One region of the Haliea sp. genome, then DNA from elsewhere that is predicted to be linked to it. Evidence: predicted binding sites of a transcription regulator. Region 1 holds the regulator's gene; each other region holds the start of a gene.
What was found. Region 1 encodes sigma-54, which starts transcription at its own class of promoters, with help from an activator protein. Its sites were predicted from a motif close to TGGCACANNNNTTGCNNT; they were not measured.

Region 1 (7,205 bases):
CATGGCCGGGAGGCCGCTGACCGCATCGTGGCGGAAGGCAGCCCGGCGCGTATGCAGCAGCAGCCGGCGGCCGACAAGGCGGTTATTCACGCGGCAGCGCTCAGCATCGAGTATTTCAAATCCCAGGAGCGGGTGAAACTCAGCCGCGAAGCGCGGATTGAGCAGGACGGCTCGATTGTTACCGGCAATACCATCGATTATTTCATGGCGGAGCAGCGGGTCAGGGCCGACGCCGGTCGGCGCGAGGACGGCGGCCGGGTCGAGGTCGTCATCCCCGCCGAGGTGCTGGAAGGCGACGAACAAGAGGCGCAGCGTGGCGCAACTCAGGGCGAGTAACCTGGCCAAGGCCTACCGGGGTCGCAAGGTGGTCATCGACGTCTCGCTGGAGATTTCCAGTGGGCAGGTGGTCGGTCTGCTGGGCCCCAACGGGGCAGGTAAAACCACCTGCTTCTACATGGTGGTTGGCATTATCACGGCAGACGCCGGGCGCATCGAACTGAATGGCGAAGATATCACGTCACTGGCGATGCACGACCGGGCGCGCCGCGGGCTTGGCTACCTGCCCCAGGAGGCCTCCATTTTCCGCAAGCTGAGCGTGCAGGACAACCTGCTCGCGATTCTCGAAACGCGGCCCGACCTGGGCAAGGCCGAGCGACTGGCACACTGCGACCGGCTGCTGGAGGAGTTCCACCTGACTCACCTGCGCACCAGCCTCGGCCAGGCACTGTCCGGAGGCGAGCGGCGCCGCGTGGAAATCGCCCGCGCACTGGCGACCGAGCCCGACTTCATCCTGCTTGACGAACCCTTCGCCGGCGTGGACCCGATCTCGGTTTCCGATATCAAGGACATCATCATTCATCTGCGCAAGCGCGGCATAGGCGTGTTGATCACAGACCACAACGTCCGCGAAACCCTCGACATCTGCGAGCGTGCCTACATCGTCGGCGAGGGGCATATCATCGCCGAGGGAAATGCCCAGGAAGTGCTGGAAAACCCCCGCGTGCGCAAGGTCTATCTGGGCGAGCACTTCAGGCTTTGACGCAGGGCCTCACCCCTGCCCCGGGCCTCCACAATCCCGCAAGCAAATTTCGCGCCATTCTGTTGCGCGGCTACCTGCGCCAGCGCTACACTGGCATCACAGCCAACCCGCGGCGGTACCCGGGATGAATCCAGTACGTTGATGAAACAGTCGCTTCAACTCAAGCTTGGCCAACAGCTGACAATGACGCCGCAGCTGCAACAGGCCATCAAGCTGCTGCAGCTGAGCACCCTGGATTTGCAGCAGGAGATCCAGCAGGCGCTGGACAGTAACCCACTGCTGGAACTTGCCGAGGACGACTACGACGCCGAGGCTGAAGCCCGCGCGCTGGCGACCGAGAACAGCCAGTCCACCGGAGAAGCCACTCCGGAACAGGCCGAGCGCGACGTCGCCGCTAGCGCTGACGAATGGCAAACCGACACCCTCCCCGATGAACTCCCTGTCGACACCCAGTGGGATGACCTGCTGCCCTCCTCGTCGGCTCCCGCGAGTCAGGGGGAGGACGCGTTTGACGGCGATTTTGACGCGCGCAACAATGCCCGCGACAGTCTGCAGGACCAGCTGCTCTGGCAACTGAACCTGACTCGCCTGTCAGACACCGATCGCATCATCGCCATGGCCATTATCGATGCGACCGACGCCAACGGTCGCCTGCAGAGCAGCGTCGAGGATATCCACGAGTCCCTGACGCCGGATCTGGACATCGACCTCGACGAGGTCGTGGCAGTGCTGCACTGCCTGCAGCAGTTTGAACCGGCCGGGGTCTGTACACGCGACCTGCAGGAATGCCTGCTTGTGCAACTGCAACAGCTTCCCCCGGGGACACCCTGCGTGGAACAGGCGCGGCTGATGATCAGCCGGCACATGGCACAACTGGGCAGCGGAGACTACAAGCAGATCATGCGCCGTATGCGCCTCAGCGAAGCACAGCTGAAAGAAGTGCTAGACCTGATCCGCACCCTCGACCCAAACCCGGGGCAAAGCGTCGGCGAAGACACCACGGAGTACGTGGTTCCCGATGTCTTCGTGAGCAAGCGCAACGGCCGCTGGGTGGTCGAGCTCAACCCTGACATCGCCCCCAAGCTGCGCATCAATGACAGCTACGCCAGCCTGATACGTCGCGCCGACAGCAGCGCCGACAACACCTTCCTGAAGGACAACCTCCAGGAAGCGCGCTGGTTCCTGAAGAGCCTGCACAGCCGCAACGAAACGCTGATGAAAGTGGCGAGCAAGATCGTGGAACACCAGCGCAATTTCCTTGAGTATGGCGAAGAAGCCATGAAGCCGTTGGTGCTGCATGACATTGCGGAAGCCATCGAGATGCACGAATCGACCATATCCCGCGCCACGACACGCAAGTACATGCACACGCCGAGGGGTATCTTCGAACTGAAATATTTCTTTTCCAGCCATGTGGGCACGACTGAGGGTGGCGAGGCCTCTTCCACCGCCATCAAGGCGCTGATTCGCAAGCTGGTGGCAGCGGAAAACCCGCGCAAACCGCTCAGCGACAGCAAGATTGCGGCCGTATTGGAGGAGCAGGGTTTGCAGGTGGCCCGCCGTACCGTGGCCAAATATCGCGAGATGCTGATGATCCCGCCCTCCAATGAGCGCAAGAGATTGGTCTAGACTATCAGTGTACTGCCCGGCAGTACTTTGTCAGGTTGCCGCTGGCAGAAAGCGGCACACCGGTTCCGGGCGACCAGCCCGGCTTTCATGAGAAGAAGGAGTCAGGTATGCAATTGAACGTCAGCGGACACCACGTAGAGGTTACTCATGCGCTGCGTGAATATGTGGAGAGTAAGTTCGAGCGCCTGCAGCGACATTTTGACCAGATAACCAATACCGAAGTCACCCTGATTGTGGAAAAAATGGTGCAGAAGGCCGAGGCCAACGTGCACATTTCAGGCGCGGATATCTTTGCCGCAGCGGAGTCAGAGGACATGTATGCAGCGATTGACGCACTGGCGGACAAGCTCGACCGCCAGCTCATCAAACACAAAGAAAAGGCGCGAGCCCGTTAGGAACTTTCATGCACGTTCTTTCTGAACTGCTGACGCCGGGGCGCACGGTCTGCCGTGCCCCCGGCAGCAGTAAAAAAAGGCTCTTTGAAACGCTGGCCAGCGTCGTCAGCGAGAACAGCCCGGAGCTCGCGGAGGCGGATATCTTCGCCCAGCTCATCGCGCGCGAACGCCTGGGCAGTACCGGTCTTGGCGCCGGCATTGCCATTCCGCATTGCCGTATCGCCAATTGCAGCCAGCCCATCGGTTGCCTGGTCACGCTGGAGGAGCCCATTGACTTTGACGCACCGGACGATTTGCCGGTGGATATCCTGTTTGTGCTGCTGGTGCCCGAAGAGGCCCACCAGGCCCACCTGGACATCCTGGCACGCATCGCCCGCCTGTTCAGTCAGTCCAGCTTCTGCGACGCACTGCGTGATGCCCCCGACAGTGCCACGCTGTTCCAGCGCGCGACCGAGTGGCAGGCCTGACCCGCGCCATGCACCTGGTAATCATCTCAGGCCGCTCGGGGTCCGGCAAAAGTACCGCCCTGCACCAGTTGGAAGACGAGGGGTTTTACTGCATTGACAACCTCCCCGCGGCCCTGCTGCCTGCCTTGGTCGATGAGGCCAGCCGCCCGGGCTTTGAGCATTTCCGCGGTGCTGCGGTGTGCATTGATGCACGCAACGCCTGGCGCAATCTCGAAGACTTTAACGCCATCGTCGACGCACTGCCGGACAGTGTGCGCAGCGAAATCCTGTTTCTGGACGCGCAGGACAGCGTGCTGATCAAGCGGTTCAGCGAAACCCGGCGCAAACACCCCTTGAGTGGCGAGCAGATGCCGCTGGCGGAAGCCATCGAGCGCGAACGCGAGCTGCTTGAACCCATCGCCAGTGCCGCTGCGCTGGTGCTGGACACCAGCCAGCTGACCATCTACGAACTGCGGGATGCCGTGCGGCAGCGGCTGATCGGCGAAAGTTCGGGCAGCATGTCGGTACTGATACAGTCCTTTGGCTTCAAACGCGGCGTGCCGACGGATGCTGATCTGGTGTTCGATGTGCGCATGCTGCCCAACCCCCACTGGGTGAAAGAACTGCGCCTGCAGAATGGGCTTGACACGGAAGTGCGGGACTTTCTCGAAGCACAGCCGATGACCGGCGAGTTGTTCGACAGCATTTGCGAATATCTGGATCGCTGGCTGCCGCAGTACCGGGACAGCAACCGCAGCTACATGACCGTGGCGATCGGTTGTACCGGTGGCCAACATCGGTCAGTATATCTTGCGGCCAGGCTCTACCGGCACTACAAAGAGCAGTACCCGCAGGTTCATATTCGCCACCGGGAACTGCAGTAACCGTGATTCAAGCGCAACTGACCATCATCAACAAACTCGGGCTGCATGCACGTGCCGCCGCCAAGTTCGTCAGCTGTACCGCGGGCTACAGCAGCACTGTGCGGGCCGGCCGCAACGGCGAGATGGTCGACGGCAAGAGCATCATGTCCATCATGATGCTGGCGGCGGGGCAAGGCACGGTGCTCGACATCGAGGTCGATGGCCACGATGAGGAAGCCGCACTCGAGGCGTTGCGCACGCTGGTTGAGAACCGCTTTGATGAAGGTGAATAGGTCACACTGACTCCCCGCCACATTGTTACGCCCGGCGCTTTGCCGGATAATCTGCGCTGCATTGCCACCAGCCCCTTTTCCGCGGACCCGTAAGCCATGGCGCAGCCCTCATCATCACAGGCAAGACTCGAACGCCTGTCCCACGCGCTGGGGAGTGGCACGTTTGCCGATGTCAAACGCATGCTCAACGGTCTGCCTGCTGCCGATGTCGCCCACCTGCTGGAATCCTCGCCGCCCAAATTCCGCCATATCCTGTGGCAGATGGTGGAACTGGAGAACGAGGGGGACGTCATCAACGAGCTTGGCGACGAGCTCCGCGTACACTTCCTCAGCGACATGGATGCCGCGGAAGTCGCCCAGATTACCGAACACCTGCAGGACGACGATCTCGCCGACATCCTGCAGCAGCTCCCGGACCGCATAACGCGGGAAGTTCTCGACTCGATGGACCACCGGGACCGTGCCCGTCTGGAACAGGTCATGAACTATCCGGACGACACTGCCGGCGGCCTGATGAGTACCGACACCATCACCATCCGCCCGCCATTGACGCTGGATGTGGTGCTGCGCTATCTGCGCCGACACACCGAGATACCTGCCATGACCGACAATCTGATTGTCGTCAATCGCAATGATCAGTTTATCGGCCTGTTGCCGCTGAACACGCTGTTGGTGTCCGACCCCTCGGCCACCGTGCGGGAAATGATGCTCACTGATGTTCCACCGATTCCTGCCTCCATGCCGGACGATGAAGTGGCGCGTCTGTTCGAGCGCAATGACTGGGTCTCGGCCCCGGTAGTGGATGACGACGGACGCCTGCTTGGCCGTATCACCATTGACGACGTGGTCGACGTGATCCGGGAAGACGCCGATCACTCGCTGACGTCGATGGCCGGCCTGGCTGAAGATACCGACACCTTCGCGCCAGTACTCAACACAGCCAGCAGGCGTGCCATCTGGCTGGGAATCAACCTGGTCACAGCATTCATTGCCGCCTCGGTCATCAACATTTTTCAGGATACCATCGAAAAAGTAGTGGCGCTGGCGGTGCTGATGCCGATTGTGGCCTCAATGGGGGGCATCGCCGGGACCCAGACGCTGACGGTGATGGTACGCGGTATCGCCCTGGGACAGGTCAGCAAGAACAACGAATCCTGGCTGATCCACCGTGAGGTGGGGGCGGGTATCCTCAATGGCCTGTTGTGGGCAGCCGTGGTGGCAGTAGCCGCGTCCGCCTGGTTTCAGGACTGGACCCTGGGCCTGATCATCGCCCTGGCCATCATCATCAACCTGGTCACGGCCGCGTTTACCGGCGCGGCCCTGCCCCTGCTGCTGAAGCGACTTAAAATCGATCCGGCCCTGGCGGGTGGCGTAGTGCTGACTACGGTCACTGACGTGGTCGGATTCTTCTCATTCCTCGGCCTGGCGACCTGGTTTTATGCCTGATTACACCCCTACCGATGAGCATGACGATTTCGAGCCGCCCAGTAAAAGTGAGCTGAAGCGGCGCATGACCGCGCTGCAGAATCTGGGCGAAGCACTCACCGCGCTCAGCGACAAGCAGTTGCAGAAGGTACCGATTGAGGACACTCGCCTGCTGGAAGCCATCGCCGAGGCCCAACGCATTACATCCAACAGCGCCCGGCGCCGTCACCTGCAGTTCATCGGCAAACTCATGCGCGACATCGATGCCGAGCCGATTGCTGCCGCGCTGAGCGCCATGCATCAGGAGCAGCATCGGGCCGCAGCCCATTTCCAGGGGCTGGAGGCTCTGCGGGACCGGCTACTCAGCGAAGGCCCGGATGTTATCGGCGACGTCGTCGAGCGCTGGCCCGATACCGACCGTCAACACCTGCGCAATTTGCTGCTGCAAGCCCAGCGTGAACAGAAACGCGGCCAGGCACCGGCGGCTGCACGCAAGCTGTTTCGCTATTTGCGCGAGCTGGCGTCGGCTGCCGGCGATGGCGATGCGCTGGATGCTGCAGCAGACGGCGACGACGAATCCTGAACCGCCTCACCCGGCGCCGGCACAGCTTCCACAGGCGCTGCGCCATCGCTGGTGTCAAATATCCGATCCAGCCGCACCTCCGGGTCCTGCCAGGTGCCGGAAATGTCATAGACCGCACTGGATAACTGGGACACCTGCTTTTCAAACAGTTTGCTGACCACGAATACCCCCGCAGCAACCGGCAGGCCAGCTGTGAGGGCAGCAACCCAGGGCAGGTTACTCGCCACCGGCAGCGTGGCAACCAGCTCCCCATCCAGCGTACGGGAGGCAATCTCCGAGCTGCCACTGAAGCGGAAGCTGGAGCCCGCTCCGGATACCGCCAGCTCCGGCACGCGAATCATTCCATCCTGCAGTTGCAACTCCCCCTCCATACTGTCAAAGGGAATACCTGACTCAAACCACTGGGTCAGGCTCAGGCGCTGCACAATGTCCGCCAGATTGAGAATGCTCACCACACGCAGCGCGCCAGAGGCGCCCGCCGAGGCATTGAGGAAGCGACCCTCATCCAGCGCCAGCGACAACCTGCCACTGG
Region 2 (7,205 bases), on a different contig from region 1:
GCAGAGGTCACCACAATGCCCTGGTCGTTGATCTGCAGGGAGCCGTCACGGGTGTACGCCTGGGTGCCGTCCGGCAGCAGGATCTCGAAGAAGCCGCGGCCCTGGATGGCGAGGTCCAGCGAGTTGTCGGTCTTGGTCAGGTTGCCCTGGGTAAACAGCTTTTCGGTCGCCACCACCCGGGTGCCGGTGCCGATCTGCAGGCCCGAGGGCAGCAGCGTGTCCTGGGAGGACTGGGCGCCCACCTGGCGCACATTCTGGTACACCAGGTCTTCAAAAATCGCGCGACTGCGCTTGAAGCCCGTCGTGCCGACGTTGGCCAGGTTGTTGGCAATGGTCGACATGCGCGTCTGCTGCGCGTCGAGGCCGGTCTTGGAAATCCACAGTGACTGTGACATGGCCTGAATTCCTTATTCGAGTCGCATTAATTGGGTTGACGCCGTATCCAGCTCCTGGGCGGTGGACATCATGCGCACGTGCATTTCGTACTGTCGTGCCAGCTCGATCATGTGCACCATCGCGGACACCGGATTGACATTGCTGGATTCCAGCATGCCCGAGGCCAGCCGCACTTCGGCGGCGGGGGCCGAGGCCAGGCCGTCTCCAGCGCGCAGCAAACCGTCCGGGCCCTTGTCGATCTGATCGGCCGGCGGGTTGACCAGCTTGATGCGGTCCAGCACCGCCACGGCATTGATCTGTTCACCCAGCGGCACGATCGACACGGTACCGTCGGAGCCCACGGTGAGCGAGCTGAACGGCGGCAGGGCAATCGGCCCGCGTTCGCCGAGTACCGGCTGTCCGCCACCGTTGACCAGCTGGCCGAACTCGTCCACCCGCAGGTCGCCGCGCCGCGTGAGGGCCTCAGTGCCATCCGGCGCCTGCACCGCGATCCAGCCCTCGCCGACCAGCGCGACATCGAGATCGCGGCCGGTCTGCTCCAGGCTGCCGGGCGCCAGGTCGGTGCCCTTGTGCTTCTCGATCGTGTACACGCGGCTGGCAGCACCCACGCCGTCGAGGTAGCGGCTTTCCGCGCTCACCAGGTCCGCCTTGAACCCGGGCGTCGCGGCGTTGGCCAGGTTGTGGCTGTTGGCGGCCTGCGCCAGCATCATTTCCTGGGCGCCGGAGGCGGCGATGTAGACGAAGTGATCCATCAGCTACGCTCGGCGCGGATCAACGCAGGTTGATCACGGTCTGGGTGACCGCGTCTTCCGCCTGAATCACCTGCGCATTGGCCTGGAAGTTGCGCTGGGCAATGATCAGGTCAACGAGCTGCGCGGTAATCTCCACGTTGGACTCCTCCAGTGCCGCCGACTGGATAACCCCGAGCCCCGAGGTGCCGGGGGCGCCGACGTTGGAGGGACCGGAAGCAAAGGTCTCCACCCAGTTGGTGTCGCCGATGGGCTGCAGGCCATTGGGGTTGTTGAAGTTGGCCAGCGCAATCTGCGCCAGGGCGCGCGACTCACCGTTGGTGAAGCGGGCGAAGGCGATACCGGTGGAGTCAATCTCCAGCCCGCGCAGCTGGCCCGCGGCAAAGCCGTCCTGGATCACGCTGCTCACGGCAAAGGGTGTGCCGAACTGCGTGGTATCAGAGAGGGACACGGTGATGTCCTGCGGGTCGGCGCCGGTGCCCACACCCGCCGCGTTCAGGGGCTGCCAACCGGTGATGTTCACTTCCACCGGCAGCGTCAGCGGGTCGAACTGGCCGTTGGACTGGAAGGTCAGCGTGTCCGGCCCGGAAGTGGTCACGCCGTCTACCAGGGAGTGTACTTCCCACTGGTTAGGTGTGGCGGTCTTGACGAAATACAGGCTCAACACGTGGGGGTTCCCGAGGCCGTCATACACCGTGGTCGAGGTGGTGGCGTTGAAGGAGCTGGGGTCCGGCGAGGTGGGCGGCAGGGCGAAGGCGTCGAAGGGGCCACCAAACGGCACGTTGGGCGGCACTTCGCGCGAGTCGAGGTTGGAGGTCAGGTCAACAAGGCCCGTGGGGTTGGGGTCCAGCAGCGAGGTGTCGATCTGGATGTCGCCCAGCTGGCCCGTCACATCACCGACAGCGTTCACCTGGAAGCCCTGCAGGCGGGAACCCGCGTTGCTGACGACGAAGCCCTCGCGATCCACCTTGAAGTTGCCCGCACGGGTGTATTGCAGCGCGCCGTCGACGCTGAGCTGGAAGAAACCGCCGCCGCTGATGGCGAGGTCCAGGGCGTTGTCGGTGAAGCTGATGTTGCCCTGGCCGAACTCCTGCGTCACCGCCGACAGGCTCACCCCCTTGCCGATGGCATTGCCGCCGGCACCGAGCAGGCTGGTGGCGAAGACATCGGCGAACTCTGCGCGCGACGTCTTGTAGCCCACCGTGGAGGCGTTGGCGATATTGTTACTGATGACATTGAGGTCTGCACTCGCAGCGTTAATGCCCGAAATTGCGGTATCAAAGGCCATTGTCTCTCTCCTGGCTCAACAAACGGTGTCGCGCGGTCCCGGCGGGCCCGACGCTGTTACAAAATACTCTTGATCGTATTCATGCCCACGGTCTGGCCATTGGCCAGGTTGAGGGCCACATCACCGGTGCCGGCAGCGATGGCCACCGACTCCACGCGCTGGTGGGCGTAAACCGGCACCGTGGTGGATACACCACCCACCAGGGCTTCCACTGAAACGCGATACTGGCCGGCCTCGAGTTGTGCACCGCTACCATCCCGACCGTCCCACTGGACGCGGAAATCAGAACTCACACCGGGCGGCAGCGCCGCGCTGTAGACCAGCCGGCCACTCATGTCCTGGATAAACAGGGTTGCCGAGGTGGCATTGCCGGTGAAGGCCACCGTGGCATCCAGGGCCAGTACGGGGTCGTCGCCCCCCTCCGCACCGCCTTCGACGGGGCGCAACAGGCCAACATTGCCCTCGGTCACCACATCGCGGCCCACCAGGTTCGCCGCCTGCAGGGCCTGGCTGCCAGTCAGTGCCGAAGCCAGGCCGCCGAAGCCGGTGTTCAGCTCCTGAATACCCGACACCGTGCCAAACTGCGCGAGCTGGCCCATGAAATCCATATTGTCCAGCGGCTTGGTGGGGTCCTGGTTTTTCAGCTGGGCGACCATCAGCGTCAGGAACGCCTCAGAACCCATATCCTCAACGGAATTGGCCTGTCGCGGTGCCGCTTCCGGTTGTGGAAACAGCTCATTGATGCCGGCGAGCGTAGTCATCGGTGTCGTCCTCTGGAATTATCGGCCCAGCGTGATGGTGCGCTGGATAAGCTGTTTGGCGGTGTTCATGGCCTCAATGCTGCTCTGGTAGGAGCGCGAAGCCGATATCATGTTGGCCATTTCATCCACCGGATTGATATTGGAGCGGTAGATGTAGCCCTCCGCGTTGGCCAGCGGGTGGGATGGCGCAAACTCCTGCCGCGGGGGCAGCGTCGACTCGACGATTTCCGCAACGCGCACCCCGGCGGCGCCCTCGGCGTCGCCGAGGCCGTCCTGCAGCAGGGTTTCAAACACGGGATAGCGCGCTTGATAGGCCCCTTCCGGCGTGCTGCTGACCACCTGTGAATTCGCCAGGTTGCTGGAAATGGTGTTGAGCCGCACGCTCTGTGCTTCCAGGGCCGACGCCGATACCGCCATGATGTTGAACAGGCTCATGCTCATTCACCCCGTATCGCGCGCTGCGTGGACTTGATGCGGCTGTCCAGAATTGTCAGGCTGGCCTGGTAGCGGATGGCGTTGTCCATGAACTCAGCATGCTCGCGCTGGGCCTCTACCGTGTTGCCATCCAGGGCCGGCTGGCTGGGCACGCGGTACAGCAGGGACTGTTCATTCGCCGCCCCCATACCGCCGTTGGCATTCAGGTGACGGGCGTGCGTGCGACGCAGCCCGCCAGCGGTCGCCGCCTGCATGGCGGCGGCAAAGTCGATGTCACGGGCCTTGTAGCCGGGGGTGTCCTGGTTCGCCAGGTTTGCCGCTATCAGCTCCAGGCGCTGGGCGCGCAGCGCCATCGCCTGGCCACTCGTTCCAAAAACCCGGTCAGTAAAACTCATGTCGGTCACTCCTTCTTGCTGCCTACTCGCAGCACGCACAGGAAACCTAATCAGGAACCGTGCCAACCATAAAATAGTCTTTTATTACAATGGGTTAAGAAATTTCTGAGCGGAGTTCAGGGGCCGATTGGAAGCCCGCTTGCCGCTCCGGCGGCAAGAATTGCCGCCCCACCACACAGCGGCAGGGTTGTCCGCGACTGGCATGGTTCCTGCTTTACCACCCGTTGATGACCTGTTTGGGAGGCTTCATGTCAATTTTCCGGCGCACCCGGTTGCGCCTGCTGCTCATCGCCATCTTTCTGCCGGCCTTCTTCGCCGCGGGCACGCTGGCTGAGATACTCCATCCACTGGAGGACGTGGTGGCGGCCGCCAGCGCTGAGGCGACCGCGGCGGCACAGGCGCAGGGCTACACCGACCTTGAGGTGAGCGCACGCCCCCTGGACTCCCGCCTGCGCCTGCAGGCCTGTGGCGAACCGCTGGAGACATTCAGCAACGCCAACGCAAGCGTGCTGGGACCGGTGAGTATCGGCGTGCGCTGCGCACAGCCCAGTGCCTGGACGCTGTATGTGCGCCTGGACGTCAGCACCCGCGCCACTCTCCCCGTGCTGGCTGAAAACCTGCCCCGCGGCAGCATCATCAGCGAACGTGACCTCACCCTGGTGGAACGCACCATTACCAGTGCCACCGATGCGGTGATCATGGACCCGCAGCAGGCCATCGGCATGGAGCTTATCCGGCCGGCCAGCGCGGGATCGCCGTTGCGGCATAGCCAGCTGCGCCCACCGCAGCTGATCTCCCGCGGCCAGACCGTCACCCTGATCGCCGGGGGCGAGGGCCTGCAGGTCACCATGCAGGGACGCGCCATGGCCAACGCCGCGGCGGGTGACCGCCTGCTGGTCACCAACCTTGCCTCCGGGCGCCGGGTCGAGGGCATCGTCAACCCCGACGGCAGTGTGCGCATACCATGAACACGGCGCGGCGATGCTTGTGCTAAACTTTTCCGTCCGGCTGCCGCTAACCTGCTTGAGGCACCCTTACGTGCCAGCCATTCACTGACTGCGTGAACCGACATGGACCCAATCGACAACAATGCCAACATCAAACCGTCGCGTACCGGCGGGGATGCACGCACCAGCACGGTGGACCAGGCCGGTCGCAGTAGCCAGGCCAGTGCCGGCAAGCCGGTGGTGGAGGCAGATGCGGTCACCATCACGCGCATGGCGGAAGACATGCTGCAACTGGAAACACAGTTGGCCAGCGTGCCCGATGCCAATATGGAGCGCGTGGAGCAGCTGCGCGCTGCGATCAGCGATGGCAGCTACCGGGTCGACCTGGAGCGGATTGTGAGCAACCTGCTGCAGGCCGAACAGGATCTGTCCTGAACGTGACGCCCGGTGAACAACTGGCGCTGGCCCTGCGCGCCGAAATCACCGCCCTGGAAACTGTACTCGCCCACCTCGACGCTGAACAGCAGGCACTGCGTGCCGGTGATGCCGAACGCATTGAAGCCTGCACCCGCGCCAAAGACGCCGCCTTGAAGCAGCTCGCCGGCCTGCAGCAACAGCGCCCAACCGCCGCAGCTGAGGCCACATTGTCCAGCCAGATCAGCGTGCTCGACAATGCCATCGAAAACCGCGAGTTGCAGGCCCGGTTGATTGCGCTGGGTGAACGCTGCGCCGAGCTCAACGCCAGCAATGGCGTACTCATCGGGCGCCTGACCGAACACACCCGCAGCGCGCTGCGGGTGCTGCGCCAGCAGGACGGCGACCCCCGGCTATACTCGGGTACCGGAGCGGCCGACAGCGCGAGTGACAGCCAGAGCCTCGGCAAGGCCTAGAGCAGCGGGTCCCAAAACGTCAATTAATTGACTCCTGGCCCGGCGTTATTTTGCCGCTCCCTGCACAGCCTGTGCTTCTGCATTCATGAGAACGCCATAAATATCGCCTAATTGCCGTTATTGTCCCCTAATTCCTTTTAATTTCCAATTAATCTTGTTGGCACACACTTTGCTTTACCTTGCTTGATGGACCTTCACTCGAGCATTGATGCCATGACCGACCGATCACCGTTCACCCTCGTCAGCGACCGCGCTGCCAACCTGGCGCCATCCGTTGCCACAGCCGTGGCGTCACCGCTGGGTGAGCGCGATGCAGCGGACCAGCTGCTGGGACTGTTTGATCTGCTGCTCGGTGAAGCCGACCAGAGCGTACTGCTGGAGCGCTTCCACAACTGGGCAAACCGCTGCGGGCTGGCTGACAGCCTGGGCTTCACAGCCGCCGATGACGACCTGCCGGTTGTTCTGGGTGAACAACGCCACCATCGTGCGCTCTATCAGCTGGACATCGACGGCAGCACACTGGGGGCGGTGACCCTGTCCCGCCGCCAGCGCTACAGTGAGCCTGAGCTGACGCTGCTGGAACGGGCACTCGGCGGCCTGGCGCGTGCCCTGCGCCTCGCCCAGCAACTGGCCAGGGCGCAGGCCACTGCCATGCACGACGGGCTCACCGGCCTCCTCAACCGCCGCGCCATGGATGAGCGCCTGGCCCAGGAGCTGCTGCTATCCAGGCGCCACTGCAGCGCGCTGTCGCTGATGATCATCGACATCGACCACTTCAAGGATATCAATGATCAATTGGGGCATCTGGTGGGCGATGAGGTGCTGCGTTGCCTGGCCCAGGCTTTCCGCTCCTGCGTGCGCGAGTCGGACCTGCTGTTTCGCCTGGGCGGCGACGAATTCGCCATCCTGCTGCCCCGCACCGGACTCAGCGGCGCGGCGGATGTGGCGCGCAAGATCCGCGAAACGGTCGAGCACGTCACCGTGGAACTGGCCGCCAACACCGGCGGGGTACTGCCTCGCGTGAGCATCGGCGTGGCCGATCTGCTTCCCGGCGATGATGACAAGGCGCTGCTGCAGCGCGCGGACACCCACCTCTACCACGCCAAGGCACAGGGCCGGGGGCGAGTGTGCATCAGCGTCTGAGCGGACGCCGGCGCAGCCGCAGGGCCAACGCCGGTTCCGGCAACCTGTGGCTGCGCAGCGATCTGCGCGCCCCCGCCGCACCGCAGGGGCGTCGCGAGCCCGGCACGAACCCACGACCTGTCGTGCGCAGCTGGATGACCTGGACGCTGTTTGGTGCCTTGCTGGTCACCACGGCAGCCGCGGGCCACGGCTTCCTGGCGA
Region 3 (7,205 bases), on a different contig from region 1:
GGATGCCTGCGCCCACCGCTATGCCTGGAGTGGCTGGCCGGAAAATCCCAGCAGCAAGATCCACGGAGAGGAAAAGCCTGCCGCTGGCCAGGCGCGTTTCGAGGCCCTGCTGGGCCAGGATTTCCCCCTGTCACAGCCGGCTGAGGCGGGCCGGGTGGGCGAGGAAGTGTCTCCCTATACCGGCGAGCCGCTGGGCGTGCGTTATCCCAGAGTGGACCCTGCCGCGCTGTTTCCCGCGATCAACGCCGCGCGCCCCGCCTGGGCGGCAGCGACGCCTGAGGCGCGTGTGGGCGTGTGCCTGGAAATTTTGCAGCGCTGCGGCGAACAGCTGTTTGAGAATGCGCATGCCACCATGCACACCTCAGGTCAGTCCTATGTCATGGCGTTTGCTGGCAGCGGCGCCAACGCGCTGGACCGAGGTCTGGAGGCTTTGGCTTACGCTCACAAAGCCATGCGGGATGTGCCGGCCACTGCCCACTGGGAGCGACAGTTTGGGCGTGACGGTGTCGCCAGCCTCAGTAAACGCTACCGCCTGGTGCCCCGCGGTGTGGGTGTGGTGATCTGTTGCGCCACGTTTCCGCTGTGGAATACCTACCCGGCCCTGTGCGCGTCCCTGGCCACGGGCAACCCGGTGGTGCTGAAGCCTCACCCGGCGGCAACGCTGCCGGTCGCCATGGTGGCACGTGTCTGCCGCGAGGTGCTGGCAGAGGCGGGTTTCGATCCCAATCTGGTGACGCTGGCGGCGGATACCCGCGCCGAACCCGCCACCCTGCCGCTGATCCAGCATCCGGACACCGCCATCATCGACTTCACCGGCAGTCCGCGTTTCGGCAGCTGGCTGGAGCAGAACTGCCCGGGGAAGCAGGTATACACGGAAACCGCGGGCTGCAATTCGGTGGTGCTGGAGTCTACCGATGACCTGGCGGCAACGGCGCGGTCCATCGCCCACTCCCTCTGCCAGGCCTCGGCCCAGATGTGCACCAGCGTGCAGAATATTCATATACCGGCCACGGGGGTGCGCGTGGCCGGTCACCGCATACCACACGCCGAGGCTGCCGCTGCAATCTGTGATGCGGTGGACGGCTGGTTGGCCGACCCGCGCGCTGCAGCGACGCTCTGTGGCACGTTGTTTGACCCGGCGGTGCAAGCCAATGTCGATCGCTATCGCGGGCTGGCCAAAGCGCAGCAGCGCATTCTGCGCGACTCGGCGCCCTATGCAAATCCGGGGTACCCGGCCGCACGTACGGCGACGCCGCTGGTGATTGCTGCCACCGAGGCGGATCGTGACTGGTATCGGGAAGAGGTGTTCGGGCCGGTGTCGTTCATCATTGCCAATGCCGATGCGCACGCCTGCCTGCAGGATGCCACCGGCAATGCCCGCGACTGTGGTGCGATCACCTCCCACGTGTACTCGACGGACCCGGCATTCCTCGACGAGGCGGTGGACGCCTATCACGCCGCGGGCGCCTCCGTGGCCTGCAACCTCACCGGCATGCCGATCAATTTTGCCGCCGCCTACTCAGACTTTCATGTCACCGGCCTGAACCCGGCAGGCAACGCCTGCCTCGCGGATCTGGCGTTTGTCAGCAACCGCTTCCGTATTGTGCAGAGTAAATTCATGGGTGTGGCACCGGCGTCTGCCTGATTGTCGCGTCAACGAGGTTCGGATAATGAATACTGAAGAACTGCGGAAGATCGCCTATCAGCACGTGGCGGCGGAAGAGGTGCGGGATTACGCGGCCACATTGGCGACGCTGGAGGCCGATCCAGTCTATGAGCTTTTTCCAGTGGGACTGCGCATGCGCGGCATGGCTGCGGCCGAGCGCTACTATCGGCATTTCTTCGATAACGTTGCGCCCTGTTTTGACCAGGACAGCATGGTTCTGCACGGCGAGTGGCCCGGTGCAACCGGTGTGGCCATTGAGTACACCGTACGCTACCGCTTCCCCGACGGGCGAGAGAAACCCTTTCGCATTCTCGGCATCCTCACGTATGGCAGCTACGCGCTCACTGGCGAGCGGGTGTATGCGGACGAAGAGCTGCTGCGCATCATGTTTGCCCCGATCTGGGATGAGATGGAACCTATCAGCGAAGGCTGACGCCGCCGTGGTGTCAGACCGGACCTGTTGCCTGCCTGAACGCCAGTGCCTCGGTGACGTGCTGCAGGTCGATACAGTCGGCACCCTCCATATCCGCCAGTGTCTGCGCCACGCGCAGGCTGCGGTGCAGGCCTCGCCCCGAAAGCTGCAGCGCATCGGCCGCTTGCTCGAGCTGTTGGCGTGCTGCGGGCCGCATCACGCACTGTGTGGCCAGGGCCTGTGCCGACAGCGCGGCGTTGTTGCACCCCTGACGTGCCTGCTGCCGTTGTCGGGCCGCCAGCACACGTTCCCGCACGGCGGCTGACGATTCCCCTTTCGCTTGTGTTTCCAGCAGTAGGCGCGCCGGCAGTCGTTGCATGCTGACATGCAGATCGATACGGTCGAGCAGTGGACCTGACAGTCGGTGCCGGTAGCGCTGGATGTGCTCGCTGGTGCAGCGGCAGCTGTGCTCGGGGTCGCCATAGTAGCCGCAGGGGCAGGGGTTCATTGCCCCGATCAGTTGAAACCGGGCGGGATAGGTGAATTTGTGTGCAGCGCGGGACAGCGTGACGGCGCCGGCCTCCAGGGGCTCGCGCAGCATTTCCAGCGCCTGACGGCTGAATTCCGGCAGTTCGTCGAGAAACAGAACACCGCCATGGGCAAGGCTGGCCTCGCCCGGCCGTGGCCGCGCGCCGCCGCCAATGAGTGCCGCGGCGCTGGCACTGTGGTGCGGGTGGCGAAAGGGCCGCCGCCAGAGGTGCTCCAAGCTGGTGCTGTCGTGAAAGCTGTGCAGGGCCGCGCAGGTTAGGGCCTCCTGCGTGTCCGGCGGAGGCAGGAGGCCGGGTAAACGGCTCGCCAGCAGCGTTTTTCCCGTACCAGGTGGCCCCACCAGGAGCAGGTTGTGATTGCCAGAGGCGGCAATTTCGAGCGCGCGCCGCGCCAGCGCCTGCCCGGCAACGTCCGCCAGGTCGGGGTAGGACATGGCGGGTTGCGGCTGTGGCTGGTGTTCCTGTACTGACAGTCTGTGGCGGCCGTTGAGGTGGGCACACAGTGTGAGCAGGTCCTCTGTGGCGATGATACGACTCCCGGGGACGGCGGCGGCCAGCGCAGCACTCGCCGCCGGGGTTACCAGGGCGCGACCTGCCGCGCTGCAGGCAAGCGCAGCGGGGATGATGCCCGGCACCGGGCGCACGGCACCGGTCAGGGCCAGCTCGCCAACAAATTCGTGGGCGGTCAGAGCAGCCGCTGGCAGCTGCCCGGAGGCGACAAGAATGCCCAGCGCGATGGGCAGGTCAAAGCGCCCACCCTCCTTGGGCAGGTCAGCCGGCGCAAGGTTCACGGTAATACGGCGATCCGGAAACTCGAAATGGGCTTGTTGCAGTGCACAGCGCACCCGGTCGCGGCTCTCCCGGACAGCGGTTTCCGGCAATCCGACAATCTGGAAAGCCGGCAGCCCGTTGCCCAGGTGGGTTTCCACCTGAACCAGGGGGGCTTCAATGCCTACTGCAGCGCGGCTGTAAACAACAGACAGTTCCATGGCTCATCCTTGAGCACAGAGCCTCTCCACTCAGTGGACAGGTCAGGTTTGAGGTTTCAGCGACTCGAACTCTCGCGTCAGGGCCTCCAGCTCAGCTTCCAGCTCGGCGACCCTGGCCCGGGTGCGGGCCAGTATTGCGGCCTGCGCGTCGAACTCCTCGCGGCTGACCACGTCCAGTTTGCCCAGTGCGGACTGCGCCAGGGCGCGCGCGCCCCTGTCGACTTCCGCGCGCAGGCCCGGGCTGCCGACCAGGGCCGACATCTGCTGCAGTACTTCACTGATCGGCGGTGGCTTCAGGGCCATAATGCGTGTTTCCTCTGCCAGACAGAACAGGCCGAAGTGTAGAGGAATTGCAAAACGGCGCACAGATCATCTTGGTGCACCAATAGAGTGCGGTGCTCACTAATGGTGCGTGTGGCTGCCGTTGACCCCTCGCAGAAATCGCGTGTAGTGAGCACTAAAATCTCTTAACTATTTGTAAATAATGATTTTTTCCTTGGTTGGCACAGCACCTGCAAAGCCCAGAGTGCAAACGCGAATTATGCAGAGCAAAAAAGTTCCGTGCCCGGCACACATTTTTTTGACTGCCAAACCAAGGAGAATGACACATGCTGCACAAAAAACTGCTTCCCGCTTCTATCGCCGCTGTCCTGTTCGCAGGCGCTGTTTCTGCCCAGGCAGAGATCAGCGGCAACGTGACCCTCGCCACGGATTACGTATTCCGCGGTATCTCGCAGACCGACGAGAAAGGTGCCATCCAGGGCGGCTTCGACTGGTCGGGTGATTCCGGTCTGTACGCCGGCATCTGGGCCTCCAACGTCGCCTTCGGTGGTGCTACTACCGAAATGGATTATTACTTCGGCTACGCCGGTGAAACCGACGGTGGCTTCGGCTACGACGTGGGCTTCTTCTACTTCGATTACGAGGGTGAGTCTTCCCTCGACTACATCGAATACGCGCTGGGCCTGAGCTACGCCGACTTCAGCGTTGGCTTTGTGTACTCAGACGAGTTTGGTGATGGCGGCCCCGAGTACATGTACTACTCCGCCGGCTACTCGCTGAGCCTGACCGACGTTCTCACCGTCGACTTCAACATCGGCTTCACCGATACCGATCAGGATGACTACTGGGAAGAAGGCGCCGACAGCTACACGGATTACGGCGTGACCTTCGGTTACAGCGCTATGGACCTGGACTTCGCGCTGGCCCTGATCGGAACGGATCTTGACGATGTGGACGCTGCGGATGATCGCATCGTGTTCTCCATCTCGAAGAGCCTCTAAGCGTTTCGGGACTGAAACCTACGGCGCCCCGCGGGGCGCCCTGCTGATACCTGGAGACTGACATGAAATTAATAACGGCTATCGTCAAGCCATTCAAACTGGACGACGTGCGCGAGGCACTTTCCGAGATCGGTGTGCAGGGCATCACCGTCACTGAGGTGAAAGGCTTCGGGCGCCAGAAGGGGCACACCGAGTTGTACCGGGGTGCGGAGTATGTCGTGGACTTCCTGCCCAAGGTGAAGATTGAAGTGGCTGTCGCCGAAGGGCTGGCGGACAAGACCATCGAAGCCATCACCCGGGCCGCCAACACCGGCAAGATCGGTGACGGCAAGGTGTTTGTGTCCACGCTGGAGCAGGTGATTCGTATTCGTACCGGCGAGACCGGCGAAGACGCCATCTAAATCCACCGAGACTAACTACGAGAGTGATTCCCATGGAAAACCAGATATTTGAATTACAGTACGCGATGGACACCTTTTATTTCCTGGTGTGCGGCGCCCTCGTGATGTGGATGGCGGCCGGCTTCGCGATGTTGGAGGCGGGCCTCGTGCGCGCCAAGAACACAACAGAAATCCTGACCAAGAACGTGGCCCTGTACGCCATCGCCTGCACTATGTACCTGATCTGCGGTTACCAGTTCATGTACGACGGCGGCTTCTTCCTGTCCGGTGTGACCACCGTGGCGCAGATGGATGATGCGGCGGTGGCAGCGGTGCTGGCGGACTCCGCGGAAGCCGGTTTCGGTGGCGACTCGGTGTACTCCGGCGCATCTGACTTCTTCTTCCAGGTGGTGTTTGTCGCCACGGCCATGTCGATTGTGTCCGGTGCAGTTGCCGAGCGCATGAAACTGTGGGCGTTCCTGGCCTTTGCCGTTGTCATGACCGGCTTCATCTACCCCATCGAGGGTGGCTGGACCTGGGGTGGCAAGGCAGTGCCGTTTATCGGTGAACTGTCCTACAGCGACTACGCAGGGTCTGGCATTGTGCACCTGGCGGGTGCGGCTGCGGCACTCGCAGGCGTGCTGCTGCTCGGTCCCCGTAAGGGCAAGTACGCAGCCGATGGTTCGGTCAAGGCTATCCCCGGCGCCAACATGCCGCTGGCGACCCTCGGCACCTTCATCCTGTGGATGGGCTGGTTCGGCTTCAACGGCGGCTCCACGCTCAAGCTGGGTGGCATTGCCGTGGCCAACGAAGTGGCCAACGTGTTCCTGAACACCAACGCTGCGGCTGCCGGTGGTCTGATTGCGGCTCTGCTGCTGTCACGCCTGATCTTCGGTAAAGCCGACCTGACCATGGCCTTGAACGGTGCGCTGGCTGGCCTGGTAGCGATTACGGCTGAGCCCGCAGATCCCACGCCGATGCTGGCGATGATCATCGGTGCGATTGGTGGTGTGATCGTTGTGTTCAGCATCGTTGCCATGGACAAAGTGAAAATCGACGATCCGGTCGGTGCCATCTCCGTGCACGGCGTCGTCGGTATCTGGGGTATCTTCGCGGTCCTGCTGTCTGACCCCGATGCCACCTTCATGGGTCAGCTCGTGGGCACCCTGGTGATCTTTGTCTGGGTCTTCGGCGCCAGCCTGATCACCTGGGCCATCCTCAAGGCGGTCATGGGTGTGCGTGTCAGCGAAGAGGAAGAGTACGAAGGTGTCGACCTCTCCGAATGTGGTATGGAAGCCTATCCGGAGTTTGTGGCACAGAAGTGAGCAACAGCTTGCGGGCGCATTGATGCAATGCGTGTTTGGGGGCCTTCGGGCCCCCTTTTTTATGGCCGCTTTTTGCGTTGCGCTCAGGCGCTGGCGGCGAGCAACTCGGCCGCAGCGGCGAAGATCTGGCGGCTTGCGGCGGCCACGCGCCCAGGGCCACCGGCGACATGGCCAAATTCCGATTCGATCACCCGACACTCCATCCCCAGAACCGTCGCATCGTGCGCGGCGTCCTCCGCCGTGAAATAGAGATCAGTGCTGCAGGGCATGAGGATGCCGGGGCAGCCCGACTGCGCAGAATCGGTGTCAGCCGTTGGCAGCGGTGCCTGCTGCCAGGTACGCAGCTGCAGCAACAGGTTGTTGGCGTCCTGCTGCAGGTGATCCTCTCTCCAGTAGTCCAGTACGTCCCCGATATCGGCAAAACCCAATTCGCGGTAGCGCGCGTTGCGGAAGAATGCCTGACTGTAGGCCCAGCCAGCATAGACTGTGGCAAATGCGCCAAGGCCGCGGACCGGCGGTGTGCGGTAGTGACCGCCGGCGAAGGCCGCATCCGCCGTGAGGGCCGCCGCCACACCATCGAGAAAAACCCGGTTGTGTGGGTA
Region 4 (7,205 bases), on a different contig from region 1:
CAACGACACCTACGGGCACGCCGCAGGGGACCTCGTGCTGGTCAAGGTTGCCGACATTCTGCAATCCCGCGCCCGGGTCACGGACGTGGTGTGCCGTTTTGGCGGTGACGAGTTCGTCATCCTGCTGCCGGATACGGGAACGGAGGGTGCCGAAACCTACGCAGTCAGCGCCTTCAATGAAGTGCTGGATGCCGGTTTCAATGACAACGGCAAGCCACTGGATGTCTCCATTTCCCTGGGTATCACCGCCATCAAGGAGGGCGACACCCTGGAAGTCGCTCTCGCACGGGCCGATGAAGCCATGTACGAAGCGAAAAGCAAGCAGGGCGTTCGGGTAGCGACGAAAGCCTGAAGCCGGGCTAACGCGGCTCTGCCAGAAACACCGGGATTACGCGGGTGGTTTTGGCCTGGTAGTCGTCATAGGGCGGGTACGCCTCCACGCTTGCGGCCCACAGCCGCGTCCGCTCCTCCGGGTCCGTCACTTCGCGCACGCGCATGTCGAAGACCTCGGTTTTGTCGCGTATCTGCACGTTCGGGTTGGCCCGCAGGTTCGCCACCCAGGCGGGATCCTGCGGTTGCCCGCCCATGGAGCCGATCAGCACATAGTTCCCGTCCACCTCCACGCGCATCAGGGGGATCTTGCGGATGCCGCCGGTCTTGTGCCCGGTGTGGGTGACCAGGATGCAGGGCATGCCAGTATCCAGCAGGGTGGTACCCTGGGTGCCGCCGCTGCCCTCGTAGAGCGCTACGTGCTCGCGTACCCAATCCAGTTTTGGGGGGATGTAGTCAGCCATGGGGAATATGCCTCAGCGAGTTGGTTGCAATCGTTTTACGATACAGGCAAACGCTGAATCGGTAAAAGGCTTTGCGCCGCCGTGTATCACAGGAAGACAGGCGTGCGAGAAACCGGAGCGAGCGCTGTGATGATCCATCGCTACCGCATCAGCCAGATGGCAACTTGAAGGTCGAAACACGGCGCGTTGAGCGTTCAGCACTTCAGAGGTGAGGCGGTTCCGGAGTCACGAGTAACAAAAAAGCCCCTGAAAGGGGCTTTTTGAGTGGTGCCTGAGAGGGTGTAGGTCAGATGTTCGACTTTTTGCGCCGTGACCAGCCCAGCCCGACAAGGCCCAGGCCAAACAGTGCCAATGTGGCGGGCGCTGGAACCGGTGCGGGAGCTTCCCCGGTATCGATGTTCAGCGTCCAGCTGCCGAGATTGCCTGCGTCAAGCCCTGCCCGATCGTCCAGGTTGAGTGTCCAGGTGCCTGCCGCGGACAGGCCATCAAAAACCGAAAAACTGCCTACCGCCGCGTACGTACCCTCAGGGATGGGGTTACCTGCACCGAAACCGGCTGTGCCACCGTCGGCGAAGGTATAGGTTCCAGCGGGGTTGTTCGAACCACCCTGCCGGTCGAACAACACCACAGACACCTCGCTTGAGCCATCATCGAAGGTCAATGTAGCGAAAAAGTCGCCAATCCATGTGTGGGTGAAGTCGTTCAACGAGATGAAGACGTCGTTGATGATGCCGGTGTCGACAACGGTAATGGAACTTGAAAAATCAACCAGATCGGGCAGTGCGCCTCCGGTCCCGGCATAACTGGTGGGAGCTGCGCTGGTGAGCGATGAGAAACCCGCCCCGAGGACCAATGCTGCAGCCAGTGTCGTCTGTTTTAGGTGTTTCATGGTGTACTCTCCTGCGTAACCTGCTGTAACATGAGCACACTTCATGCCAGTGATTGTAACCCATTGTGGCAAAACAAAAAAATATTCTTGGCGGGCTGTCTTGGCCCCGGAATTGTAAAATAAGCTGACAGTCCCCGTTGCTGCTGTGCGCCTAGTCCCGATTGGTATGAATGATTTCCCCCTCCTCGGGTGTTTCCAGCTTCAGGTAGGGTAACCCCGGTTTTACGCTGCCCTGCACCCAACCTTCCAGCAGCAACACTTCCAGCGCTTGTAACGCGTGGTGCACCAGCAGTTGTACGGGAGCACCCAGGTCGCGCCGCTGCTGGAAGTAGTGGTGCAGGGCTTCGTAGATGGACTGTGCGGTTTTATGCTTTTTCAGCACCTCCACCACCAGTGCGTACATACCGCTGAGCACCAGGGTTTTCTGGCCGCGCGTATAGCTCGCGTCAACAGTGATCCTGCCGTTTTTAAAGAGGGGCGCGTGGCCGCGAGTGGCATTGCGCAGGTTCAGTTTGAAGCGGTTGTACTTGTTCAGCTGCCAGTTTACGGCGCCGCGTGTGAATTTCTGTGTGATCTGCTTCAGCCCTGCCAGGTCCAGGCTGCCAATTCCGGCTTGTCCCGTCGTGTCGTTGGTGAAACCGCCGGTGCCCAGCCACTGGAAGGCCTTCTGGGGATTCATTTGCAAGCCGGCGTCTTTCGCAATTTCTGACGTGTAGTCCTGCAGGTCGGTGAATTGACCGTTGGAGGAATACCAGAAATCCGCAAAGCGAATATGTTGGCCAATACGTTTCTTCTGCGTGTGCTCATACCACTGTTTCAGCCAGTTGTTCTTGTCTGCATCGCGCAGCAGCTCCGGGATGATATAGGCCAGTTCCCGTGCACCTGTCTGCGCGAGGGTCATTCCGGCCGCGAGAATCGGGTCGGCAAAGCCAACGGACTCCCCCGCAAGAAACCAGTTTTTACCGGCAGATTGCTGCGCCAGGAATGACCAGTCTTTGGTGCCGTATACTTTTTCCTCGCGCCTTGCATTGCGAATCAGGCCGGCAATACGCGGGTCCTTGGGGAGGGATTCAAGGTAAATGGTCTCCGGCGAGAGGCCGGACTCCTTGTAATAGGCGGCGGGACAGACCAGACCGATGCTGGTGCGCGTGGGGGATAACGGAATGAACCATATCCACCCGGAGCCGATGCTCATTACCTGCACGCGGGTGCCGCCGGTGCCGATTTCCACAGCCCATTCTGCGTTTTCCCAGTAACTCCAGAACGCGACGTTTTTCAGTGAGGTGGGGACATCAACCTGTACACCCAGTGGTCGGCGCAAGGCCGCGGCGCTACCCGAGGCGTCCACATAGTAGCTTGCGGTAACGTTGCGGCCATCGCCCAGGGACAGGGCGGAGATTTCACCCGGCTGCTCAATGACCGGGGTCGCGTGGCACTGATAGTGAACGTCACAGCCGAGTTCTTCCGCGTGATCCAGAAGGATCTTGTCGTAGCGCGCGCGGTCAACCTGAAACGCGGTTTGCTGGCGTTGGCCGACAAATCGGGCCGGACGCGGTTCATCACGAAAATCCTTGATCGGCAGGAACTCGAAATCCCACAGGTCAGGGCTGTTTCCCCAGCGGTAGGTTGCTCCGATCTTGATGGGGAAGTTGGCGGCCTCTACTTTGTCCCAGCAGCCCATTTCAGCGAGGATCTTGCCTATCGGCGGCAGCTGGCTCTCACCGACATGCTCTCTGGGGAATTGTTCACGCTCAAAAATCGCCACGCTGAGATCCGGGTGATACTTTTTCAGGAGGGATCCCAGTGTGCTTCCGGCAGGGCCTCCGCCGACAATGGCGACATCGTAGTTCATCGAAATAACATCTCCTCCAGGACGTGACGTATCACCGCGGCGCGGCGTCTGCGCGTGGCGTTCACAACTGAGCCTCAAACGCCGCAAACGGTTCAGTGATGACCGGAAGAAACGCTGAATGACTAACGGCGTTACAATACAGCGAATGGATGAAACGGTAAAAGGGGTTTCCTGTCACATGACGCTCTGGAGTGAATGATGAGTGCGCAAGCCGTGGTTTTCGTGGTCGTCGTGGTGGCGGTCATCGCCCACGTGGCCTTGTACCGGTGGGTGAAGTTCAAGATTCAGGAGGGCGTTATTCTGCAGTTCCTGCGCGATGCCGAAGAGGAGGGTGCGCCTGATCATCATCACGCCACAGCGATTGCTGCCCACACTCAACTGTCTGCGGAGCGCGTCTCAGCCGTCTGTGCCAGGAGCAAGGAGATTATCGCTGACCCGGAGGACGGGCAGAGCTGGCGTGCAAGGAACTAGCCGGGTCAGCGCAGGCGTGGTTCATTGGGGTGCAGCCATGCGTCTTCGAGAACGGGTTGCACCCTGAGCCCCTCAGGTACATTCGCGGCGCCGACGACTGTGTCGGCAGACTGGTGCCAGTGATAAATACGCGCCTCCTGGTAGCTCAATGGAATACCTCTGTTTGATTGAGGGTCCAGGGCTGCCTGAATGGCTTCTGACATGTCGATGTCTTCGCGCAGGACACGGCTGGGCCGTGCTCCGTCATCCTCAGTCCACATGTCGGGGCCGCGGTCGGTGTCGGGCCCCCAGTCCGGTGCCATGGTCCAGGTCTCGACAATGCACTGGTCGATACCATCCGGCCAGAACTGGATAGGCGGTATCACAAACTGGTTCAGCGGCATCACCAGGTTGGGGAACACGCTGTAGGACTGTGTGCAGGTTCTGGCGATGTCTCCCGCTGTCGGAATGTCCGGCCACCTGGATGTCCAGGCCGGCTGTGCGTGCCCCTTGGGAATGGGGGCGACCATCCTGCTGTGGCCGCCGGGGTAGAAGCTGTTTACATTGCGCCTGGCGTCGAGCACCGGGCTCACGGTTTTGCCGTGAATGCTCGGTACATGGTAGACCTCGAGGTTCGCCTCCATGGCGATCTTCCAGTTGCAGCGCACGGAGAAGCGATCACGCCGGGAGAGACGGCAGTTGTCCAGGTCGAACTCGGCCCACTCCTCCACGAGTGCCCCAAGGCTTTCGCGCAGGTTCACCGCCTGAGGATCAAAATTGACAAATATCAGCTTCCCTAGCCGCTCGCAGCGCAAGCGCTGCAAGCTCAGTGCCTCGGTATCCAGCGCAGCAAAGTCCCGCGATTCACGCACCGCGAGCAGCTCGCCCTCATGGCTGTAGCTCCAGCCGTGATAGGGACAGGTGAGGCGCTTCCGTTTGCCCCGTTCGTCCATGGCCACCGGAGCGCCTCGATGACTGCAGCGGTTGATCAGCGCGTGGATATCGCCGTTGTCAGCGTGTACCAGAACCACCGGTGCACCTGCGATATCCCAACGCTGGAAGCAGCCGGGTTCAGGGATTTCGTCCAGATGCGCAGCCAGTAGCCAGGTTTTACGGAACAGGATGTCCTGTTCGAGGGCGTGGAAGGCCGCATCGGTGTAGCGAGCCGAGGGCAGGGGGGGCAACCGGGGGAAATCTGCGGGAGGTGCATTCCGCGAGGCCTCGTAGGCCATCAGCTGACGCAATTGCTGCAGGTGTTGTTGAGACACGGTTTGCCCCCTGGTACTGCTGGCCCGAAAAGTGTGCGCTGGGGTCGACCCTTAGCGAAGGTGCTCCACGTGCGCCGGGCCCATTATGCCAGATGCAAGGTAAAGCGCTCGCCCCGAAACTCGATCATATCGCCGCTGTGCATTTTGCGCCGTCGGCGGGTTTCGGTTTCGCCGTTGACGCGCACCTGACCGTCGGCAATCAGCAGTTTTGCCTCGCCCCCCGTCGCCACCAGCCCCTCGAATTTGAGGATCTTGTACAGTTCAACCGGTTCGCGGGTGATATCGATGGTTCTCATGCATTTGCCTGTGGATAGTGCCGTGAAAGAAGGGCTCGCCGCATTGCTCAGGCGGCCCTGGCCTCTGCCCTGGCCCTGTCGGAGAGATACTCATCGTAGGTTCCCTGGAAGTCGATCAGGGACTGGTCCTTGATTTCAACCACGCGAGTCGCGAGTGAGGAGACGAACTGCCGGTCATGGCTGACGAAGATCAGCGTGCCGTCGTAGTTGGCCAACGCCTTGTTCAGCGCCTCGATGGATTCCATGTCCATGTGGTTCGTCGGCTCATCCATGATCAGCACGTTGCTGTCCATCATCATCAGCTTGCCGAACATCAGTCGGTTTTTCTCGCCCCCCGAGCACACGCTGGCCTTTTTGTTCGCATCGTCGGCGGTAAAGAGTAGCCGGCCCAGCATACCGCGTACTGCCAGGTCGTCGTGCCGTGGCATGCGCCACTGGGTCATCCATTCGAAGATGGTGAGGTCTCCCTCAAAATCGGCGCTGCTGTCCTGCGGGCAATAGCCGACGACCGCATTTTCCGACCACTTTACCGCGCCGCTGTTGGCCTGGATCTCCTGCAGCAGGCAGCGCAGGAATGTGGTCTTGCCGGTACCGTTTTCGCCAATCACGGCGAGGCGCGCACCCGCTTCCAGAATCATCTGTCCACCGCTGAATAGCGGCGCGCCGTCAAAGCCGTGTGCGAGCCCTTCCAGCACCAGGGCCTGCCGATGCAGCTTCTTGTGTTGTTTGAAGGTGATGTAGGGCGACACCCGGCTGGAGGGCTTGATCTCGTCCAGCTTGATTTTCTCCATCTTCTTGGCGCGTGAGCTGGCCTGCTTGGCCTTGGACGCATTCGCTGAGAAGCGATTCACAAAGCTCTGCAGCTCTTCCAGTTCCGCGGACTTTTTCGCGTTACCGGCCTGCAGTTGGTCCTGGATCAGGGTGGAGGCAGCCACAAACGCCTCGTAGTTGCCGGGGTAGATGCGCAAATCGCCGTAATCGATATCCGCCATGTGAGTGCACACCGCATTCAGAAAGTGGCGGTCGTGGGAAATGATGATCATGGTGCTCTTGCGCTGGTTCAGCACGCCGGCCAGCCAGTTGATGCTGTGGATGTCGAGGTTGTTGGTCGGCTCGTCCAGCAGCAGGATGTCCGGGTCGGCAAACAGTGCCTGTGCCAGCAAAACACGCAGTTTCCAGCCCGGTGCCACCTGCTTCATCAGCCCGAAATGCAGGGATTCATCAATGCCCGCTTCCAGCAGCAGTTCGCCGGCACGACTTTCCGCGGTATAGCCGTCCATTTCGGCGAACTGTACTTCCAGCTCCGCCACACGCATGCCGTCCTCTTCGCTCATTTCCGGCAGGGCGTAGATGCGCTCGCGTTCCTGCTTCACCTTCCACAACGCCACATCACCCATGATCACGGCATCGACCACACTGTAGTGCTCGAAGGCGAACTGGTCCTGGTTCAGGATGCCCACCGAGCAGCCGGGCTCGATCGATACGTTGCCCGCGGTGGGGACAAGCGCACCGCTGAGGATCTTCATGAAAGTGGATTTGCCGCAGCCGTTGGCACCGATCAGACCATAGCGGTGGCCGTTACCAAACTTGGCGGAAATGTTTTCAAACAGCGGCTTGGCACCGAACTGCATGGTGATGTTCGCGGTGGTAATCAAG

Region 2: a site for sigma-54 is predicted at 4,223-4,240, ahead of flgA (flagellar basal body P-ring formation chaperone FlgA). Genes of this name have one in related genera too.
Region 3: a site for sigma-54 is predicted at 4,117-4,134, ahead of R3E49_RS00855 (TorF family putative porin). Genes of this name have one in related genera too.
Region 4: a site for sigma-54 is predicted at 1,715-1,732, ahead of R3E49_RS12995 (PEP-CTERM sorting domain-containing protein). Genes of this name have one in related genera too.

Annotation. Positions count from the first base shown of each region.
Region 1 covers NZ_JAWKZJ010000005.1:109,621-116,825, forward strand. Annotated here, with positions in the region: gene lptA (lipopolysaccharide transport periplasmic protein LptA) at 1-336, shown strand, start outside; gene lptB (LPS export ABC transporter ATP-binding protein) at 314-1,039, shown strand; gene R3E49_RS10790 (RNA polymerase factor sigma-54) at 1,181-2,668, shown strand; gene hpf (ribosome hibernation-promoting factor, HPF/YfiA family) at 2,776-3,063, shown strand; gene ptsN (PTS IIA-like nitrogen regulatory protein PtsN) at 3,072-3,530, shown strand; gene rapZ (RNase adapter RapZ) at 3,539-4,393, shown strand; gene R3E49_RS10810 (HPr family phosphocarrier protein) at 4,396-4,665, shown strand; gene mgtE (magnesium transporter) at 4,762-6,111, shown strand; gene yjgA (ribosome biogenesis factor YjgA) at 6,104-6,673, shown strand; gene R3E49_RS10825 (YhdP family protein) at 6,595-7,205, opposite strand, start outside.
Region 2 covers NZ_JAWKZJ010000006.1:210,646-217,850, reverse strand. Annotated here, with positions in the region: gene flgG (flagellar basal-body rod protein FlgG) at 1-395, opposite strand, end outside; gene flgF (flagellar basal-body rod protein FlgF) at 408-1,148, opposite strand; gene flgE (flagellar hook protein FlgE) at 1,168-2,433, opposite strand; gene R3E49_RS12760 (flagellar hook assembly protein FlgD) at 2,490-3,194, opposite strand; gene flgC (flagellar basal body rod protein FlgC) at 3,213-3,629, opposite strand; gene flgB (flagellar basal body rod protein FlgB) at 3,632-4,024, opposite strand; gene flgA (flagellar basal body P-ring formation chaperone FlgA) at 4,273-4,992, shown strand; gene flgM (flagellar biosynthesis anti-sigma factor FlgM) at 5,095-5,406, shown strand; gene R3E49_RS12735 (flagella synthesis protein FlgN) at 5,409-5,861, shown strand; gene R3E49_RS12730 (GGDEF domain-containing protein) at 6,075-7,004, shown strand; gene R3E49_RS12725 (hypothetical protein) at 6,989-7,205, shown strand, end outside.
Region 3 covers NZ_JAWKZJ010000001.1:179,897-187,101, reverse strand. Annotated here, with positions in the region: gene paaN (phenylacetic acid degradation protein PaaN) at 1-1,645, shown strand, start outside; gene R3E49_RS00870 (hypothetical protein) at 1,671-2,099, shown strand; gene R3E49_RS00865 (YifB family Mg chelatase-like AAA ATPase) at 2,113-3,615, opposite strand; gene R3E49_RS00860 (accessory factor UbiK family protein) at 3,658-3,918, opposite strand; gene R3E49_RS00855 (TorF family putative porin) at 4,224-4,898, shown strand; gene glnK (P-II family nitrogen regulator) at 4,961-5,299, shown strand; gene R3E49_RS00845 (ammonium transporter) at 5,332-6,603, shown strand; gene R3E49_RS00840 (alpha/beta fold hydrolase) at 6,687-7,205, opposite strand, start outside.
Region 4 covers NZ_JAWKZJ010000006.1:257,058-264,262, forward strand. Annotated here, with positions in the region: gene R3E49_RS12985 (GGDEF domain-containing protein) at 1-352, shown strand, start outside; gene R3E49_RS12990 (nitroreductase family deazaflavin-dependent oxidoreductase) at 360-794, opposite strand; gene R3E49_RS12995 (PEP-CTERM sorting domain-containing protein) at 1,081-1,683, opposite strand; gene R3E49_RS13000 (NAD(P)/FAD-dependent oxidoreductase) at 1,835-3,535, opposite strand; gene R3E49_RS13005 (hypothetical protein) at 3,734-4,006, shown strand; gene R3E49_RS13010 (aromatic ring-hydroxylating dioxygenase subunit alpha) at 4,012-5,253, opposite strand; gene R3E49_RS13015 (RNA-binding S4 domain-containing protein) at 5,337-5,549, opposite strand; gene R3E49_RS13020 (ABC-F family ATPase) at 5,597-7,204, opposite strand.